Regions from separate parts of the Acinetobacter sp. CY05 genome, predicted to be linked through region 2. Evidence: predicted binding sites of a transcription regulator. Region 2 holds the regulator's gene; each other region holds the start of a gene.
What was found. Region 2 encodes PhoB, which activates phosphate uptake and scavenging genes when phosphate is short. Its sites were predicted from a motif close to TGTCATNAANCTGTCATAA; they were not measured.
Positions count from the first base shown of each region.

Region 1 (6,013 bases), on a different contig from region 2:
AGACGTTTTTCAAACATTGCCACCGTAGGGTTGGTAAAGCGCGAATAAATGTTACCTGGTTCTTGACCTGAAAATTTGGCCGCAGCTTCTGCAGCATTGGCATACACAAAAGATGAAGTTAGGAAAATTGGCTCGCCGTGTTCACCCTCAAAGCTACGTGTATGACCGGTACGTAGTGCCAAAGTATCTAATTGGTATTCAAGATCGTCGTATTGACTCATTATATTTTCAGTCTATGACTGCCTGTGTGAAGAATTGCCAACATTTTGAGCGCCTAATATCTTCTCGGTCAAGGTAAAATATACAATGATCGTTTAGACTTCGTCCAAATCTACTGCTAAAGATGTGCTATTTATGAGAAAATTAGGGAAAATCAACCTGAAAAATCAAACAGATAAATTGAAAAATCTATCCACACGGGTGTTTCGCAGTACCTCGCTTGTGGTCTCGCAAAGCACGCCCTATCAGGTGATTTTTGAATACGAACACGCCAAAGTACGTCACTATCCTGCGGTAGAACGTAAATTTTTAGAACCTTTGGTGTTTATTCCACCGCTTGCAGTCACTGTTTCCATTTACGACCTATACCCTTATCGCTCTTTAGTGAATTATTTCCAACAGCAAGGCTTTGAAGTGTATTTGCTCGATTGGGGACGTCTTAATTATAGCCATCATCAGCTCAATTTTATGAGCTTTTTAGACAACACCATTCCAGAGTGCTTAAGCCATATTCGTGAACATGCCAACAGTGCAGAGTTATCTTTACATGGTTGGAGTATGGGCGGCTTATTTGCCACACTCTACACGGCGCATAGCCACTCCAAACAGATTAAAAACTTAATTACCCTAGGTGCGCCGATTGATACCTTTCTAACCGGCTGGCATGGTCAACTGCTTAAACACACTCAAAAAGTGTTGCACCGCTATCCACGCGTGGCAGAGGCCCTATACCAAGGCAAACTCCCTAAGAAAATGATTCAAACACCCGGAAAACTCAATGCTTTGGTATTTAAACTACTTGACCCTAAAGGCTGGCTGAATGGTCATAAACGCTTTTTGCAAAATTTAGATGACCCACAAATTGTGCAAGAACATGCCACCATGGGCGCTTATTTAAATGACATGATTGATTACCCTGGTGGAATTAACCAAGATATGATGCTCAATATTTGGCTGCAAAACCCACTCAAAAACGGTCATATTCACTTAAACAATAAACTTATCGATTTAAAAAATATTCACTGCAATCTCTTGGTGGGCGCGGGTTTGCGCGATCAATTGGTCTCCGCCAAAGCGGTTGCGCCTTTATGCGAATTGACAAGCAGCACAGATGTCACGTTTACTCTCATTCCGGGTGGACATATGGGTATTATGTCTAACCAAAATACAGCCAAGGAATTTTGGCCACAGATGGCGGCTTGGCTGACACAACGTTCGACACAGATCTAAAAAAGGGTATTCGCATGATTCAATCCGTTGCATTCATTGGTTTAGGGGCAATGGGCTACCGTATGGCAGCACACTTAGTCAAAAAATTTGATCAGGTGTGGGTGTGGAACCGTAACTTTTCCAAAGCCGAACAACATGCGGCTGAATATGGCTCACAGGCGGTTGAATTAAGCCAAGCTGTACAAGCCGATGTAATTTTTTCATGCCTCCCGACCAGTCAAGATGTGATACACCTGCTAGATAGCGTGAGCTTAAGGTCAGGTTCAATTTGGGTGGACTGTACCAGTGGAGTACCTGACAGCGCGCGCCTGTTGCACCAACGTTTAAAAGCCCAAGGCATCGGTTTTTTAGATGCCCCTGTATCTGGTCAAACTATTGGTGCTGAGAAAGGCACACTAACCGTGATGATTGGCGGTGATAGACAAGACTTTGAGCGGGCCCTACCTGCGATTGAATGTTTTGGTGAACTGATTCAACATGTGGGTGAGTCAGGCGCGGGATTTGCAGTCAAAGCCGTAAACAACATGCTGATGGCCGTAAACCTATGTGCTGCTTTAGAAGGTTTTAGTACCTTAAAAGCGCATGGGGTAGACCTAAACGGCGCTTTAGCTTGTATTAACGCTTCAAGTGGTAAAAGTGGTGTTACCGAAAGTGTACTACCGCAACGGGTGCTTAATCGCGAATTTCCACTCACATTTGCTCTCCCTTTGTTGGCAAAAGACACAGGCATTGCCTTAGACTTAGTGCGTCAGGCTCAGCTTTCAGCGCCCATCACTGCCCAAACACAAAGTCTCGTTCAAGCAGCGAGTAATCAAACCAACAGTTCAAGTGACTTTTCCACTCTGGCTCACCTGTATGAAACTTGGAATAAAATTACAATCGAGTAAGCTTTAGTCATTGTGTTTTAAAGCCAGTGCCCCAATATTAGAGTTATACATCATTTAATTCATGAAGGAATATCAACATGATGAAATTCACCATTGCAGCGATCGCAAGTTTTATGACTCTGTTGGCTGCAACGCATGCCAATGCGAATGAGCAACAATGCCAAAAGCTGCAAGATGATCATGATGTGATTTATGCTTCTAAAGGGTTTTGCTTTAAGGACCCTGCCAAACAAGCACGCTTTGATGGTAAAAACTGTAATTTAAATAAAGAGCCGAAGTTCTCAGAAAAAGAGCAACAACGTCTTGACCAAATTAAGCAAAAACAGAAAGAATTGAACTGTAAATAATTACAGCAATCTTTAAGGAACAATCATGGCTTACGATGATCAAAATATTTTTGCCCGCATTTTACGTGGTGAATTACCTGCAATTAAAGTCTATGAAGATGATCAAGTCTTGGCATTTATGGATATTATGCCCCAAGCAGAAGGTCATACTTTGGTAATTCCAAAGTGCCCTGCTGTCACCTTATTAGACTTAGATCCTGAAGTTGCAGCCTATACCATTCAAATCGTGCAAAAAGTTGCCAAAGCCATCGAAAAAGCCTTAGATGCCAAAGGTATAGTGTTAATGCAACTCTCTGGTGCTTCTGCTGGTCAAACTGTGCCCCATGTGCATTTCCACCTCATTCCAAGTTCAATTCATGAGTTGGGTAAACATGGCGCTGTTATGGGTGATCAAGTTCAAATTCAGGCTTTAGCTGACAAAATTAAAGCAGCACTTTAACTGTAAATAAAAAATGGAGCGTGTCCGCTCCATTTTTTTTGTGCCTATTTTTGTGAATCGTCATCAAATTGCAATCATTTGTTCATCGAATTGTCTTATTTTTTGACAATACTGAGCCCCAATAAAGCGCAGTAAATATTCCTTACTGCTCAGTTCTTTACTGGAGCAAACAATGAACAAAACACTTTGTGCACTGGCAATTGGGGCAACACTTTTTACACCAGCCTTAGCAATGGCAGCTGATATTAAAATTTATGGTCGTGCACACGTTTCTTTAGATTATCTTGACGATGGTAAAGACTATAACGAAGTAGGCTTATCTTCAAATTCATCACGTTTAGGTTTTAAAGTTGAACACAAAGTCAATGAAGATTTAAGTGCCTTTGCTCAGATCGAACAACAAATTAACTTTGCCAGTGGTTCAGAAGACTCTAAAGATTCTGTTGATTTCTCAACACGTGATACCTTTGTTGGCTTAAAAGGTAATTTTGGTCAAGTTAAAGTCGGTCGTTTTGACTCACCATTTAAAGCAGCGCGTAATCCTGTCAACTATTTTGGTGACCAAGTCGGTGATTTACGTAACGTTACCCGTGCTTATAATCACCGTTTTGATGAGCGTAATCCAAACACGATTGAATACCAATCACCAAAATTTGCGGGTGGTTTTACTGCCAAAGCTGCATTGTCTTTACATAATGGCACCATGATTGCTGATGAGACAATCGAAGATAATAACGAAAAATCCAAAGCCTATGACTTAGGCTTAAACTATAAAGCTGAAAAATTTGATTTTGCTGCAGCCTATGAGCATTATGAAGAAGATGTCAGCCAAGGTGAGCGTGATGGTGTACGACTTGCAGCAAGTTATAAACTTACACCAACTTTAAATGTTGGCGGTTTATACCAATTTACTACTCATGACAATGATGTGGGTGTCAATGCTGATGCACATGTATTAGGGGTCGCTGCAGATTATAAATTTGCACCAAAAACTTCATTACGTGGTCAAGTGTTCCACCGTGAAGTGGATAGCGATGATAGCAACTCAACCCTACTTGCTTTAGGTCTAGAACATCGCTTTGACAGCCAGTTACGTATGTATGGCAACGTTGCTGCAGTTATGAACGATGACAACGCTAACTTAACGCCGTGGTCTCAAGCACGTAGTAACAAACCAAGTAAAGATCAAGGTGTGAATGCTGCAGGCGAAACAGCATTAGGTTTATCGGTCGGTATGCGTTACGACTTCTAAGCCTTTAGTCCACTTTATATTAAAAAGACCAGATCATGATCTGGTCTTTTTTATTGCCTGTTAACGTTTTAAGAAACCAGATACCAAGTTAAGCACTTGCTGAATATCATCATTGGCTTCTTGTTTACTGGTCTGCTCACCTTGTGGTGTAAGCGAATCAATAATCTCTGGTAAGACTTGAGAAATTGCCCCATACACATCTTGTTTATCGGTATGTACTTGTTGAGCCACTTGTTCAACGTCTTGGTCATCAAATAGGTTTTGTACCGCCTGTTGATTCACGCTAGCATTGGCACCTTCTCCTGTAGAGACCCAATCGTCGACTTGTGAGGTTAAGCCTTGGCCGCGTAATTTATCCAGAGCACCTTGTAAACCACCTTGTTTTTGAATCCAAGCCAATACCAGAGGTAATACCGCAATTAATAAGGTTTTACCGCCACCAGAAAAGCCAGCATTACTGCGCGGCTGCACTTGGGGTTGCTGTTGCCCACCTAATTGACCGAGCACACTGCCTAAAATACCACCCAAGCCACCTTGTGATTTATTTTGAGTTTGTTGGCCACCGAGCTGACCTAAGACACTGCCTAAAATACCCCCCAAACCGTTTTGTTGGTTGTGTTGCTGATTGCCACCTAAAGCTTGTTTTGCCAGAATCTCGACGATATTACTTAAATTTGTCATATGAATTGCCTAGTTATTGTTAAATTCCTCTCTTTCAGCATACGTATTTTGTTGGTTTTTTCCTTGGGTGCTTTGTTAAAATTTGCAAGCTTACCAACGAAATTTATCCCAATTTTCAGGATTAGCCCAAAATTTAGAGTTAAACCAATCAGGTACATGCTTATAAGTTAAAATATTAAACTGCCATAAAGCAAAATCATGTATATGGGTGGTTTTATCTATGAGCTGGGTAAAACCTAAAGCACGTAATGATTTTTCTTGACTTAAAGCGCTGACCAACACAATACGTTTAGCCATTAAGTCACGCAGTTTGACTAACAATTGTGCTTGTTGCTGTTCGTTGAGTAACTGCATCTCAGGGCTATTTAAAATTACCAATGCCACGTCATAACGTTTTTGAAAAGGCAGATTTAAAAATTCGGATACGTTAAAATATTGCCAATCAAGTTTAGGGGCAATTTGGCTTAAGTCCTGCCCTAAACATAAGGCTGTGGTAATCGGCTGCTCCTTGGATAAATCGTCTAACATTAACGTGATGACACTGTCCTCAGCCATGCGCACATCCTCTTTTTCATTCAGTGAGTATTTATATGGAATATCAAGGCATTTGCCATAAAATGCATGCCGGTCTTCAAGACACTAGTGTAACTGATCAACAAACACACAAGGCAAATGTTGAATATAAATTTATTCTAAATCGCACACAAATTGATCTACCATTTGTATTAGGCCAAGAGCTAGAGCTCGAGTGGAGTGGTCATATTTACTGTGTATCTTGTGGTAGCAAAACACCTAAGTCTTATTCGCAAGGGCATTGCTTTAAATGTTTTAAAACCAAAGCCTCATGCGATATGTGCATTATGAAGCCTGAAACATGTCACTATCATCTAGGTACTTGCCGTGAGGAACAATTTGCGCAAGAGGTTTGTTTCCAGCCACATATTGTGTATTTAGCCAA
Region 1 is NZ_JCAKMW010000010.1:17,292-23,304, forward strand. Features, by position in the region: gene AC5YCD_RS08655 (O-succinylhomoserine sulfhydrylase) at 1-221, opposite strand, end outside; gene AC5YCD_RS08660 (alpha/beta fold hydrolase) at 355-1,449, shown strand; gene AC5YCD_RS08665 (NAD(P)-dependent oxidoreductase) at 1,464-2,336, shown strand; gene AC5YCD_RS08670 (YARHG domain-containing protein) at 2,414-2,683, shown strand; gene AC5YCD_RS08675 (HIT family protein) at 2,709-3,122, shown strand; gene AC5YCD_RS08680 (porin) at 3,295-4,374, shown strand; gene AC5YCD_RS08685 (YidB family protein) at 4,435-5,055, opposite strand; gene AC5YCD_RS08690 (DUF6231 family protein) at 5,146-5,610, opposite strand; gene AC5YCD_RS08695 (DUF2797 domain-containing protein) at 5,646-6,013, shown strand, end outside.
Region 1: the regulator PhoB is predicted to act here: its motif matches at 3,181-3,199, upstream of AC5YCD_RS08680 (porin).

Region 2 (6,013 bases):
AATCAGCAGCAGTCGTCAACAGATGATGGTTGATATTGCGCGTAAGCATAAATTTAGTATTCGTCAACTTTATGAGCATATTGCTGCTGCACGTGGCCACTGGACTTTAATTGGTACAGCTGAGCAAGTAGTTGACCAACTGCAACACTGGTTTGAGAATGAAGCTGCTGATGGCTTTAACGTCTTACCTCCGAGCACACCTGAAGGTTTAGATGATTTTGTCAATTTTATTGTGCCTGAATTACAACGCCGTGGCTTATTCCGAACCCAATATGAAGGTACCACTTTACGTGATAACTTGGGTTTAGCACGACCTGAAAATCAATATGTCAAAGCCAAAGCAGCACAGGCTTCATAAAAAAAGCCCGCAACCGCGGGCGGTTTTATTTGAATTTATCGCGTAATTGACTGCCAATTTGCATTAGGCGTTGATAAGCACTGGGCAGTAAGCGCTGTATCAAATCTAAAGCTTTAGCATCATTACCAATTAAGACACGGCGTTTATTCTGAAGTACTGCCTCTAAAATCTTTTCTGCTGCTTTTTCAGGTGGATAACGTAAAAAGTCATTAAAAGAACGGCTGGCGTCATCTACATGTATACCCAATGTGGCCAGGCTTGCATTCATGCGTGCTGCATTGGCAATATTGGTTTTAATTCCACCAGGATGGACACATAAGGCACTGACACCACAATCTTGTAAATCCAATTCTTGGCGTAAAGCTTCGGTAAAACCACGTACCGCAAATTTACTCGCGTTGTAGCCTGCTTGGGTGGGCTGCGCGGTTAAACCAAATACACTCGACAGATTAATCACATGTCCATCATGCGTTTTTTTAATTAATGGTAAAAAACTTTTGGTGCCATACACTACTCCCCAAAAATTAATCCCCATAATCCATTCGAGTTCTTCGTAGCTGGCACCTTCAATCGTTGAACCGAGTGCCACACCAGCATTATTAAAAATCAGGTTCACTTTGCCATGCTGCTTTTCTACCTGATCTGCCCAAGCTGCCACTTCACTTTGTTGTGAAACATCTACCTGCGCTAGAGTAACTTTGACTTTGGCTTCAATCTGCTGACGTGTTGCCTCTAAAGCTGATAAATGAATATCGCTTAAGGCCAAATGACAGCCTTGCTTGGCCAATAGAATGGCCAGTTGCTGACCGATCCCAGAACCCGCTCCTGTAATGGCTGCTACTTTATTATGAAATGTTTTCATGTAATGTGCCGTAAATAAGTCTCATCTTATAAGAAATCGCATTTTTCTTACAATTGCTTACTGCAGCTTGTAAACTTCAATGACACACTCCATTTACTTCTAGTCACACAGTTCACTATGCCAAGCAGTCAATTTAAAGGCTTATCTCTTCTTGAACGTAAAGCCTTACGTCGCCAAAAACTGATTCAAGCCGGCATTGATTGTTATGGTCAATCTGGTTTTTTTGCAGTCACAGTCAAAGATATTTGCGTGGCCGCTGGCCTGAGCGAACGTTATTTTTATGAGTCTTTTAAAAAAAGTGATGCTTTGTTTCAAGCCATCTTTGTGCAACTCATTTCTGAATTGCAAAACAATGTGATCCAAGCCATTGAGCAAGAAGTTGAAGCGGAAAAAATGCTACGTGCCGGGTTACTGGCCTTTTTATCTTGTTTAAAACAACGTCCTACTATGGCACGTATTATTTATATTGATGCCATGTTGGTACAAGAGCTCCATCAACAAGCCAATATCCGCCAAACCATGCAACGTTTTGAAACTATCGTGCAACGCTTGTTACGTGTATTACAGCCAGATTACAATTTTAATGAACAAGAATTCTCATGGATTGCCACGGGGATTAACGGTTACGTTACCCATATTGCTATTCGTTGGGTAATGACTGATTTTAAAGCAACTTTAGATGATGTACTTAGCAGCTGCGAACTGGGCTTTCGACAATTTAGCCGTCCGATGCAGACCCTTTAGGGCGCGTAAAATAACTCTATTGTATTCAAAAAGCGTCAAAAAACTGTCACATTTTTTTACTAAAAACATGGCAGCCTATCTTTTTGCAATGATACTGTCATAATTAGTCTTTGTAATAAGCCTGTCATAAACCGTGATTAAAAAATAGGATATTGCGCTGTGAAAGATGACTACATTTTAATTGTCGACGATGAATTGCCGATTCGCGAAATGCTCCACACGGCTTTAGATATGGCAGGCTTCCAGTGCTTACAAGCAGAAGATGCCAAACAAGCTCATCAAATGATTGTCGATCAACGTCCCGCGCTCATCCTATTAGATTGGATGATGCCAGGTGGTGTCAGCGGTGTAGACCTATGTCGTCGTTTAAAACGTGATGAAAGCTTGGCAGAAATTCCTGTCATTATGCTCACCGCACGTGGTGAAGAAGATCATAAAGTGCAAGGTTTAGATGCTGGCGCTGATGACTATATGACCAAACCTTTTTCTACCCGAGAATTGGTATCACGCATTAAAGCCGTACTACGCCGTGCCAATGCCTTAAGCGGTGAAAAGCCAATTGATGCCAATGGTTTAGTCCTTGATCCGGTGAGCCAACGTGTGAGCTTTGGTGACGCGATTTTGGAGATGGGGCCAACAGAATATCGTTTATTGGCCTTCTTTATGACGCACCCAGAGCGTGCTTACACACGTGCTCAGCTCCTTGATCAAGTATGGGGCGGTAACGTCTATATCGAAGACCGTACCATTGATGTGCATATCCGTCGTTTGCGTAAAATTTTAGAGCCATTCGCTGCCGATCGTTATGTACAAACTGTACGCGGCACAGGCTATCGCTTTTCTACTCGTGCAGATGCTGCTGCAGGTTAATTATGTACGAACCCTATCCTGTCCCTGAGATTGCGCGCGAACATAGAAAATTCCGCTATAGCAGCTTATGGGCATTTGCCAAACAAGATTTACGTTTGTTGGCATTTTTCTTAATTATTGCCGCATTTATTGGCTTTGGTACGGGATATTTAGGTCCGTGTTTATTGGTCGCATTTGGGCTATTTTTTGCCTTACAAATGCGCTCACTGTATTTGGTCAATGATTGGATTTCCAATCATCCTTATGATGTACCACCAAACCTAGATGGAATTTGGGGTGCATTATTATTTAATGTCTACCGTGCCCAGCGCCAAGAGCGTATTGTACAAGCTGAAATGGTAGGTTTAATTGATCGTGCTCAATCCTCACTGGTTGCTCTACAAGAAGCGGTGGTGTTAATTGATGAAAGTCATCAGATTGAATGGTGGAACCCTGCTGCAGAAAAATTATTAGGGATTCAAAGTCTAGATCGTGGACGTAATATTTTAACGATTTTGCGCCAACCGGTATTTATTGAATATTTTCATCATATTGACGATGCACCTGATGGTCTAAAAATGAAATCATCAGTATTTGAAGATCATTATGTTCAAGTCAAAATGACCCGTTTTGGTGGTGAAAGTCGTTTATTGGTGGCCTATGATGTGACGCGAATGCATAATCTTGAGCAAATGCGTAAAGACTTTGTCGATAATATTTCACATGAATTACGCACCCCTTTAACAGTGCTCAGTGGCTATATCGAAACCTTTACCGACCAAGAAGATATTAATCCGCGTTGGAAACGTGCCTTTGAGCAAATGCAATCACAAACACGACGAATGAATGCTCTAGTCAATGATTTGTTGTTATTATCACGTTTAGAAAATGATAAAAATATTGTGAAAAATCAAATTATTGATATGCCTAATTTAATGAATCAATTGTTTGATGATGCTCAAGCTTACAATGTAGATTATGGACATACTCTAAATTTAGACATCGACAGTCATTGCGACTTATTAGGCTCAGATATGGAGCTGGCCAGCGCTTTTACCAACCTTATTACCAATGCCATTAAATACACACCTAAAGGTGGCACGGTGACTATTGGTTGGCATGATGATGGCGAAAATGGCTACTTTAGCGTGCAAGATACCGGTATTGGTATTGACCCTAAACATTTACCACGCCTAACGGAACGTTTCTATCGCGTGGATAGTGCTCGTAGCCGCCAAACAGGTGGTACAGGTTTAGGTCTAGCGATTGTTAAACATGTACTGATGCAACATAACGCGCATTTAGAAATTGAATCTAAAGAGAATAAAGGCTCATTATTTAAAGTGGTTTTCCCTAAAGATCGTCTTTATAAAATGCTTTAAAAAAATCCCTCACATTGAGGGATTTTTAGTTCTTTAGAGGCGATGCCCTAAAGGCTTGCCCATTTCTACCGCAGAGTTTGCAGTAAATGCTGCATCCCACTGCATCTTATCTTTTTCAAATAATACTACAGCGGTTGAACCTAAATAAAAACGCCCCAATTCCGCGCCTTTATCTAAGAATAAATTATGCTGATTGAGCTCGAGGCGACCTGTTGGTTTCACTTTACCGGTAGCGACAGTTTCAATACCTGCCACAATCATGGCCCCAACTAACACCACTGCCATACGACCAAGCTCAGTATCAAACAAACACACCATACGTTCATTACGCGCAAATAAGCCCGGAATGTTCTCTGCAGTGGTTTGATTGACAGAGAATAACTCGCCCGGCACGTACAAGGTCTCAGTTAAAGTCCCCGCAAATGGCATATGTACACGGTGATAATCTTTAGGCGATAAGTATACGGTGGCAAATTGACCGTTTTTAAAGGGTTCAGCCAACTGTGGATCAGCAATCAGTTTTTCAACTGAGAAACTTTGCCCCTTAGCTTGGAAGACTTCGCCTTCAACAATAGTACCAATTTGTGAAATCGCGCCATCGGCAGGTGAAACAATACTACGAGGATCTTGATCGACTTCACGCACACCATCTTTTAATGCACGAGTAAAGAATTCATTAAATGATTTATATTTTAAAGCATTGCTTTGTTCAGCAATCGACATATCAATACCGTATTGGGCTTTAAAAGCACTAATCACGGCATTTTTTACCAACGGATGCTCAGCAGCAGCCAATTTCCCAACAATACGAGACAATTGATGCTGTGGTACAACGTTTTGCGCTTTAATAAAAATCTGTTGTTTTAAACGTGATGTGAGGCTCAAGACGGCAACTCTCCAGTAATAATCGGACTGTCGAGGCGATTGCCCCATTCACTCCATGCACCATCATAGGCGCGAATATTCCAACCTAACAAACGCCCTAAAATATAAGCCAACCCAGAACGATGATGCGACTGACAATACACCACCACAGGCTCATTGAGATTAAAACCCAAATGTTCTAAGCGTTGTTGGGTGCGTTCTAAAGGATGCAATTTTAGATGATTTTGCCGATTAAGGGCAGTACTCCATTCAAAATGCAATGCACCCGGAATATGTCCACCGCGACGCGCAGCTAAACGTAGTCCAGTATATTCATCTTCAGTACGGCAATCCCAGATTTGGGTTTGATTATTTTGCACCAATTGTAACAACTCAGCGTAATTGACTTGATACTGCAAATTACTTTCTACACAAACTAAGTTTTCAACAGGTATAATTTGTGTGCTTTCAGAAGAGGTCGGTAAGTCAGCTGCGAGCCAAGCATGAATGCCGCCATTGATTAGGCTGGTATTTTCAAATCCTAAGCAATGCAAATTCCAAATGAAGCGCCCTGCCCATGCGCCACCTTCATCATCATAAACCACAACATGATGCTCAGGCGAAATCTGTAAAAATTCAACCAATTGTTGCAATTGCTCAGCTTCGGGTAAAAAACCTGAAGCATATTCTTCCTGGCGCACCAATAACTTAGGTGCTAGATGTACCGCACCTGGAATATGAAGTTGCTCATAGACCGAACGACGGCTTAGGTCGACAATACGCAGTTGGGGATGCGCTAAAAATGGCACTAAATCTTCAGCTTCTATGAGTAAATCAAAATTTAAATTTGTCATCGTTATGGTCGTTATTACAGCAGTACTGTCAAAATCTTAGCATAGCTGTTTATTATGATAATGCTGATTTTTTGCCAGAACTTAGCAAAAAATCAGCTAT
Region 2 is NZ_JCAKMW010000016.1:11,123-17,135, forward strand. Features, by position in the region: gene AC5YCD_RS11550 (LLM class flavin-dependent oxidoreductase) at 1-358, shown strand, start outside; gene AC5YCD_RS11555 (SDR family NAD(P)-dependent oxidoreductase) at 384-1,220, opposite strand; gene AC5YCD_RS11560 (TetR/AcrR family transcriptional regulator) at 1,338-1,964, shown strand; gene phoB (phosphate regulon transcriptional regulator PhoB) at 2,124-2,834, shown strand; gene phoR (phosphate regulon sensor histidine kinase PhoR) at 2,837-4,195, shown strand; gene asd (archaetidylserine decarboxylase) at 4,229-5,080, opposite strand; gene AC5YCD_RS11580 (sulfurtransferase) at 5,077-5,913, opposite strand.

Region 3 (6,013 bases), on a different contig from region 2:
TCCAAGAGATAAAGAATGGTGTCCAGTCAAAATACTCAACTAAGGTGTCTAATGGATAGTTGGTAAAGGTTTGCGAACCAATAAAGTTTGGCTTAACAGGTGCGTTTTTAGCAAAATCAATCTTAAAGCCATGTTCAATTGAGTCTGCATAAGACAGTTTGGCAGCTTTCGGTTGTTTGTTGGCTAAACGCTCACGGATTTTTTCATAATCTGCTTGGTAATCTGCCATCAATTTTGGCTTCATTTCAGCAGAAAGAAGTTGTGTTGCTACACCCACAGCACGTGAAGCATCAGCCGTATAGAACACGCCATCATTTTGATATTGTGGTGAAATCTTCACCGCAGTATGCGCTTTCGATGTAGTTGCACCACCAATCATCAGTGGAATGTTAAAGCCTTTACGTTGCATTTCTTTGGCAACAAACACCATTTCATCCAATGACGGTGTGATTAAGCCTGATAAACCAATGATATCGACTTTTTCATCAATCGCAGTTTGAAGAATCTTCTCGCAAGGCACCATCACGCCAAGGTCAACGATGTCATAACCGTTACAGCCCAAAACTACACCCACGATATTTTTACCGATGTCGTGTACGTCGCCTTTTACCGTTGCAAGTAAGATTTTACCTTTTGCTTCAGCCTGAGTTTTTTCAGCTTCGATAAATGGATTTAACCACGCAACGGCTTGTTTCATCACACGTGCAGATTTTACCACCTGTGGTAAGAACATTTTGCCCGAACCGAACAAATCACCGACCACGTTCATACCTGCCATGAGTGGCCCTTCAATTACATCTAAAGGACGTGCAGATTTTAAACGTGCTTCTTCGGTATCTTCATCAATATACGTGGTGATGCCTTTAACCAATGCATATTCAAGACGTTTTTCAACGCTCTCATTACGCCACTCAAGGTTTTCTTCAGCTTTTTGTGCACCTGCTTGACCACGATATTTTTCTGCAACCGTTAAAAGTTTTTCAGTCGCGTCTTGACCGCTTTCACCTTGGTTGCGGTTCATCACCACATCTTCAACCGCTTCTTTAAGCTCGGCATCGATGTCATCATAAATTGCAAGCTGACCTGCGTTGACGATGCCCATGGTTAAGCCTTGTTGAATACCGTGATACAAGAACACCGCATGGATGGCTTCACGTACAGGCTCGTTACCACGGAAAGAGAACGATACGTTAGAAATACCGCCCGATACCATTGCATGTGGAAGGTTTTGTTTAATCCAACCGGTTGCTTCAATAAAGTCCACACCGTAGTTGTTGTGTTCTTCAATCCCTGTTGCCACCGCAAACACGTTCGGGTCAAAGATGATGTCTTCAGCAGGGAAGCCGACTTCATTTACTAACACATCATAAGAACGCTTACAGATTTCTTTTTTACGTTCTGCGGTATCAGCCTGACCTTTTTCATCAAATGCCATGACAATGACAGCCGCACCGTATTGACGGCACAGACGCGCACGTTCTACAAACTCGTCATAACCTTCTTTTAAGGAAATTGAGTTCACCACCGCTTTACCTTGTACGCATTTTAAGCCTGCTTCAATAATCTCCCATTTAGAAGAGTCAAGCATAATAGGCACACGTGAAATATCAGGTTCAGATGCAATGAGATTTAAGAAATGCACCATCGCACCTTGCGAATCAAGCATGCCTTCATCCATGTTGATATCGATGATCTGTGCACCTGCTTCAACTTGCTGACGTGCAACATCTAAAGCTTCGGTAAAATTTTCTTCTTTAATTAAACGTAAGAATTTTTTAGAACCTGTCACGTTGGTACGTTCACCGACGTTCACAAACAATGAATCTTTAGTGATGTTAAATGGCTCTAAACCACTTAAACGGCACGCAGGTTCGATTTCAGGAATTTGACGCGGCGCAATGCCTTCAACCGCTTGTGCAATGGCACGGATATGGTCAGGCGTGGTACCACAACAACCACCTGTGATGTTGATTAGACCACTTTCTGCAAACTCTTTAATAAATGCTGCTGTTTCCTCAGGCGTTTCATCATAACCACCAAAGGCATTAGGTAAGCCTGCGTTTGGATGCGCTGAAACAAAGGTGTTGGCAACGTCAGACACGGTTTTGACGTGTGGGCGCATTGCATCCGCACCCAGCGCACAGTTAAAGCCAATAGAGAGTGGCTCTGCATGGCGCATGGAGTTCCAGAATGCTTCTGCGGTTTGACCTGTTAAAGTACGACCTGAAGCATCAGTAATCGTGCCTGAAATCATAATTGGCAGTTCATAGCCCAACTCTTTAAACACTTCTTTGACTGCAAAAATTGCAGCTTTAGCATTTAACGTATCAAATACGGTTTCGATGAGGATGATGTCCGCACCACCTTCAATCAACGCTTTAGTCGATTCGATGTAGTTTTCTTTTAATTCATCAAACGTAATATTACGGAAGGCAGGGTCATTTACATTTGGTGAAATTGAGGTTGTACGTGATGTTGGCCCAAGTACACCTGCTACAAAACGTGGTTTTTCAGGCGTTGAGTATTTTGCACACGCTTCTTTAGCAAGACGAGCAGCAGCAATATTAATTTCTGGAACCAAATCTTCCATGTGGTAATCAGACATCGACACACGGGTACCGTTAAAGGTATTGGTTTCAATAATATCCGCACCCGCTTCAAGATACGCTTCATGAATGCCTTGAATAATTTGTGGCTGAGTGAGCACCAAAAGGTCATTATTGCCTTTAAGGTCAGATGCCCAGTCAGCGAAGCGTTCACCACGGTAGTCGGCTTCTTCGAGTTTGTGACGTTGAATCATGGTGCCCATTGCACCATCAATAATCAGGATGCGCTTGGCAAGAAGCTCTTTTAATGTGGCGAGTGTGGACATACAAAACCCCAATCCGATGGAATAGAAAATCGACAATATATTAGCAGACTTCGCTATAAATTAAGCAGTATTCAAATTAAGCAGTTGAATTGTTATGCAGAAAATACAAAGAAATGAAATTTTTTCATGTTGTTGTCATATTTATTGCTTAGATTAAATAAAAATCAAAACTGTGCTTTCAACGAGTGCAGTACATTATTAATTGATAGGACCAAAAATCATGCTCGCTTGTAAATCTTGATCATTATTTGACGATAATGTGTACGCCACCGACCAAAACCAAGCAATTGCAGTTAAAATAGCCTGCGATCAGGGTCTCTTTGTCATATAATTGTCATAATTTAATTGAACAATATGGGGATCCTTGAATCCTCTATTCCTGCTTGCATGAATTCTAATCCAACTCCCCAAGACTCAGCACAACATTCGGCTGATCAGTCGACCAATGTTCATGTGCCGACACCGAAATTCTTTATGCCGGTGTTTTTGACTCTGATTGTTTCTACGCTAATTTATATTGGCTTTCAATTGTCTGCAGATTTAGCTCATGTTCCGGCATTGGGGCTATATACGGTGATTTTATTGGCCAGCGCCTTATTTATTGCGCTCAGCTTTGAATTCGTCAATGGCTTTCATGATACCGCCAACGCAGTTGCAACCGTAATTTATACCAATGCATTACCGGCACCTGTGGCAGTGATGTGGGCGGGTTTTTGTAACTTCTTAGGGGTTATGGTGGCAAGTGGTGCGGTCGCCTACGGTATTATTGCCTTATTACCTGTCGAATTGATTATGAATGTCGGTTCAGGTGCTGGTTTTGCCATGGTCTTTGCCATGCTGATTGCCGCCATTTTATGGAACTTAGGCACATGGTTCTTAGGTATTCCGGCTTCAAGTTCGCACACCTTAATTGGTTCGATCTTAGGGGTTGGGATCATGAACTACATCTTGCACGCAGGTAGCGGTGCATCAGGTGTAGATATGGAACAGGTGATGAAAGTGGGTAAAGCCCTGTTATTCTCACCGTTAATTGGTTTTGCTTTTGCGGCAGTGTTGTTCTTATTGGTGAAAAAAATCTTTAAGAAACAAATGGAATTATTCCAACCGCCTGTAGGGAATAAGCCACCACCGCCTTTAATTCGTGCTATTTTGATCTTTACTTGTACCGGTGTGAGTTTTGCCCACGGTTCAAACGATGGTCAAAAAGGTATGGGTTTAATCATGCTGATTTTAATTGGCTGTGTGCCGCTGGCGTATTCGCTCAATAAAAATGTCGATAGCGCGCATATGCAATCCTTCGGGCAGCTATCTGCACAAACAGCAGATCTCATTTATCCAAATCATGAAGATATTGCCGATGAAAAGGCACGTGCCATCATCACGCAATATGTACAAACCAAAGAAATTACACCTGAAGTGGTGCCGGCTTTAGCTAGCCTAACCGATCACTTGGGTGAAAAAGTAGGTAGCTATAACAACATTAAAGATGTACCAGAAGAGTTGGTGTCTGAATTCCGTAATGACATGTATTTAAGCACCACAGCCTTCAAACGTTTGGATAAAGCGGAAGCTTTGCCGGCCATGACGGCAGCCCAAGAAAAAACCGTGGATGAATACCGCGACAACCTTGATTCATTCTTACAATACATTCCAACTTGGGTCAAAGTGGCGGTTGCCTTGGCATTGGGTCTGGGAACCATGGTCGGTTGGAAGCGTATTGTGGTCACAGTAGGTGAGCGTATTGGTAAAAACCATATGACGTATGGTCAAGGCATGTCAGCTGAACTGGTGGCAATGTCAACCATTGCAGCAGCAGATGGCTTTGGTATGCCAGTGTCGACTACACATGTTTTAAATTCTGCGGTGGCAGGTACCATGGTGGCCAATAAGTCAGGTTTAAACTTTAATACCGTTAAAACTATTCTGTCGGCATGGATCTTTACGCTACCTGCAACCATCTGTTTATCAGGTGTGTTGTATTGGTTATTGCTTAAAGTCTTCTAAGCTTAAGCATAAAAAAACGCAGCCAAGGCTGCGTTTTTTTATGGCTTTAATTTGCTCAGCAGTTTAAGCGGTAATTTGGACTTGGCCATACCATATACGGCAGCCAAAGGCAGTGCAGTGCGCGCCAAATAAGGCACACGCCATAAACCGCCATGGTTGGCACCAGACATCATCAGTTCTAAAGGATGTGGAAGCTCGGTGGTTGGCTGTGCCACAGAATGAGCATGACGTAAATCATGTACCCAAAGTGCTGCCATTAATGCGTTGGTGGTTTCAGGTGCAAATGCTTCAACATCAAATAATTGTGCGCCATCAAAAGCGGCTTTGAGGAGCGGATTTTTCACCACAGAATGGGTGGTGGTAGATGGGGCAATATTAATACTGACCACTTGACCCTGACTGCGTGCCAGTGTGGCACGCCATTGTTGTAAGCGTTTGGCTAAGGCATAGTTTGGCCCTTGCTCAATCACCAGACAGTCACTTATACCGTACTTTTGCCCATTATCAGACTGAATTAAGCTGTGATCATTGGCTTTAAATAAATGTTGCTGGCTGAGTAAGGCCAGCGCTTTACTCAGTTGGCTGTGAATTTTAGCGCGCTGTTGATATTTGCTTTTAGAAGCTTCAATCACCTCAGGCGGTACCGCATAGACATCAGTTGGCGTACACATAAACATTAAGCTAGTATTGGCTTTTTGTGCACTCACTTCACTCATAATGCTGTCCATGGCAATTGATACACGCACATGTTTTTCACCATCTAAATAGGCAATTGCGGCCAAATCTAGCGGATGGGGATTTTGCACTAACCACTTAATAATCTCTGGAATTTCGTTCAGTAAATTGGCGCCTAAATGCTGGGCTAAATCAGCTGCATCGGCTTGAACAGCTTGATGACTTGGCGCATATAAAGTGGCATTACCAGCGTGGACTTTATCTAAAATGCCTTGCCATACTTTTTCATTGGCCAAGTCTACAGCCACAATATTGGCTTTCCATTGACATAGCCAGGTTAAAGGTCCTGCTTCAGAGCCGGCACCAAACAGCACCATATTACGATCAGATAAATCAAACCATTCTGGATGGGCGACGCACAGGCGCATGGCATCGGCATGACTGGACTCAATAATGCCAGCA
Region 3 is NZ_JCAKMW010000002.1:218,522-224,534, reverse strand. Features, by position in the region: gene metH (methionine synthase) at 1-2,872, opposite strand, end outside; gene AC5YCD_RS03455 (inorganic phosphate transporter) at 3,260-4,876, shown strand; gene AC5YCD_RS03450 (hypothetical protein) at 4,915-6,013, opposite strand, start outside.
Region 3: the regulator PhoB is predicted to act here: its motif matches at 3,194-3,212, upstream of AC5YCD_RS03455 (inorganic phosphate transporter).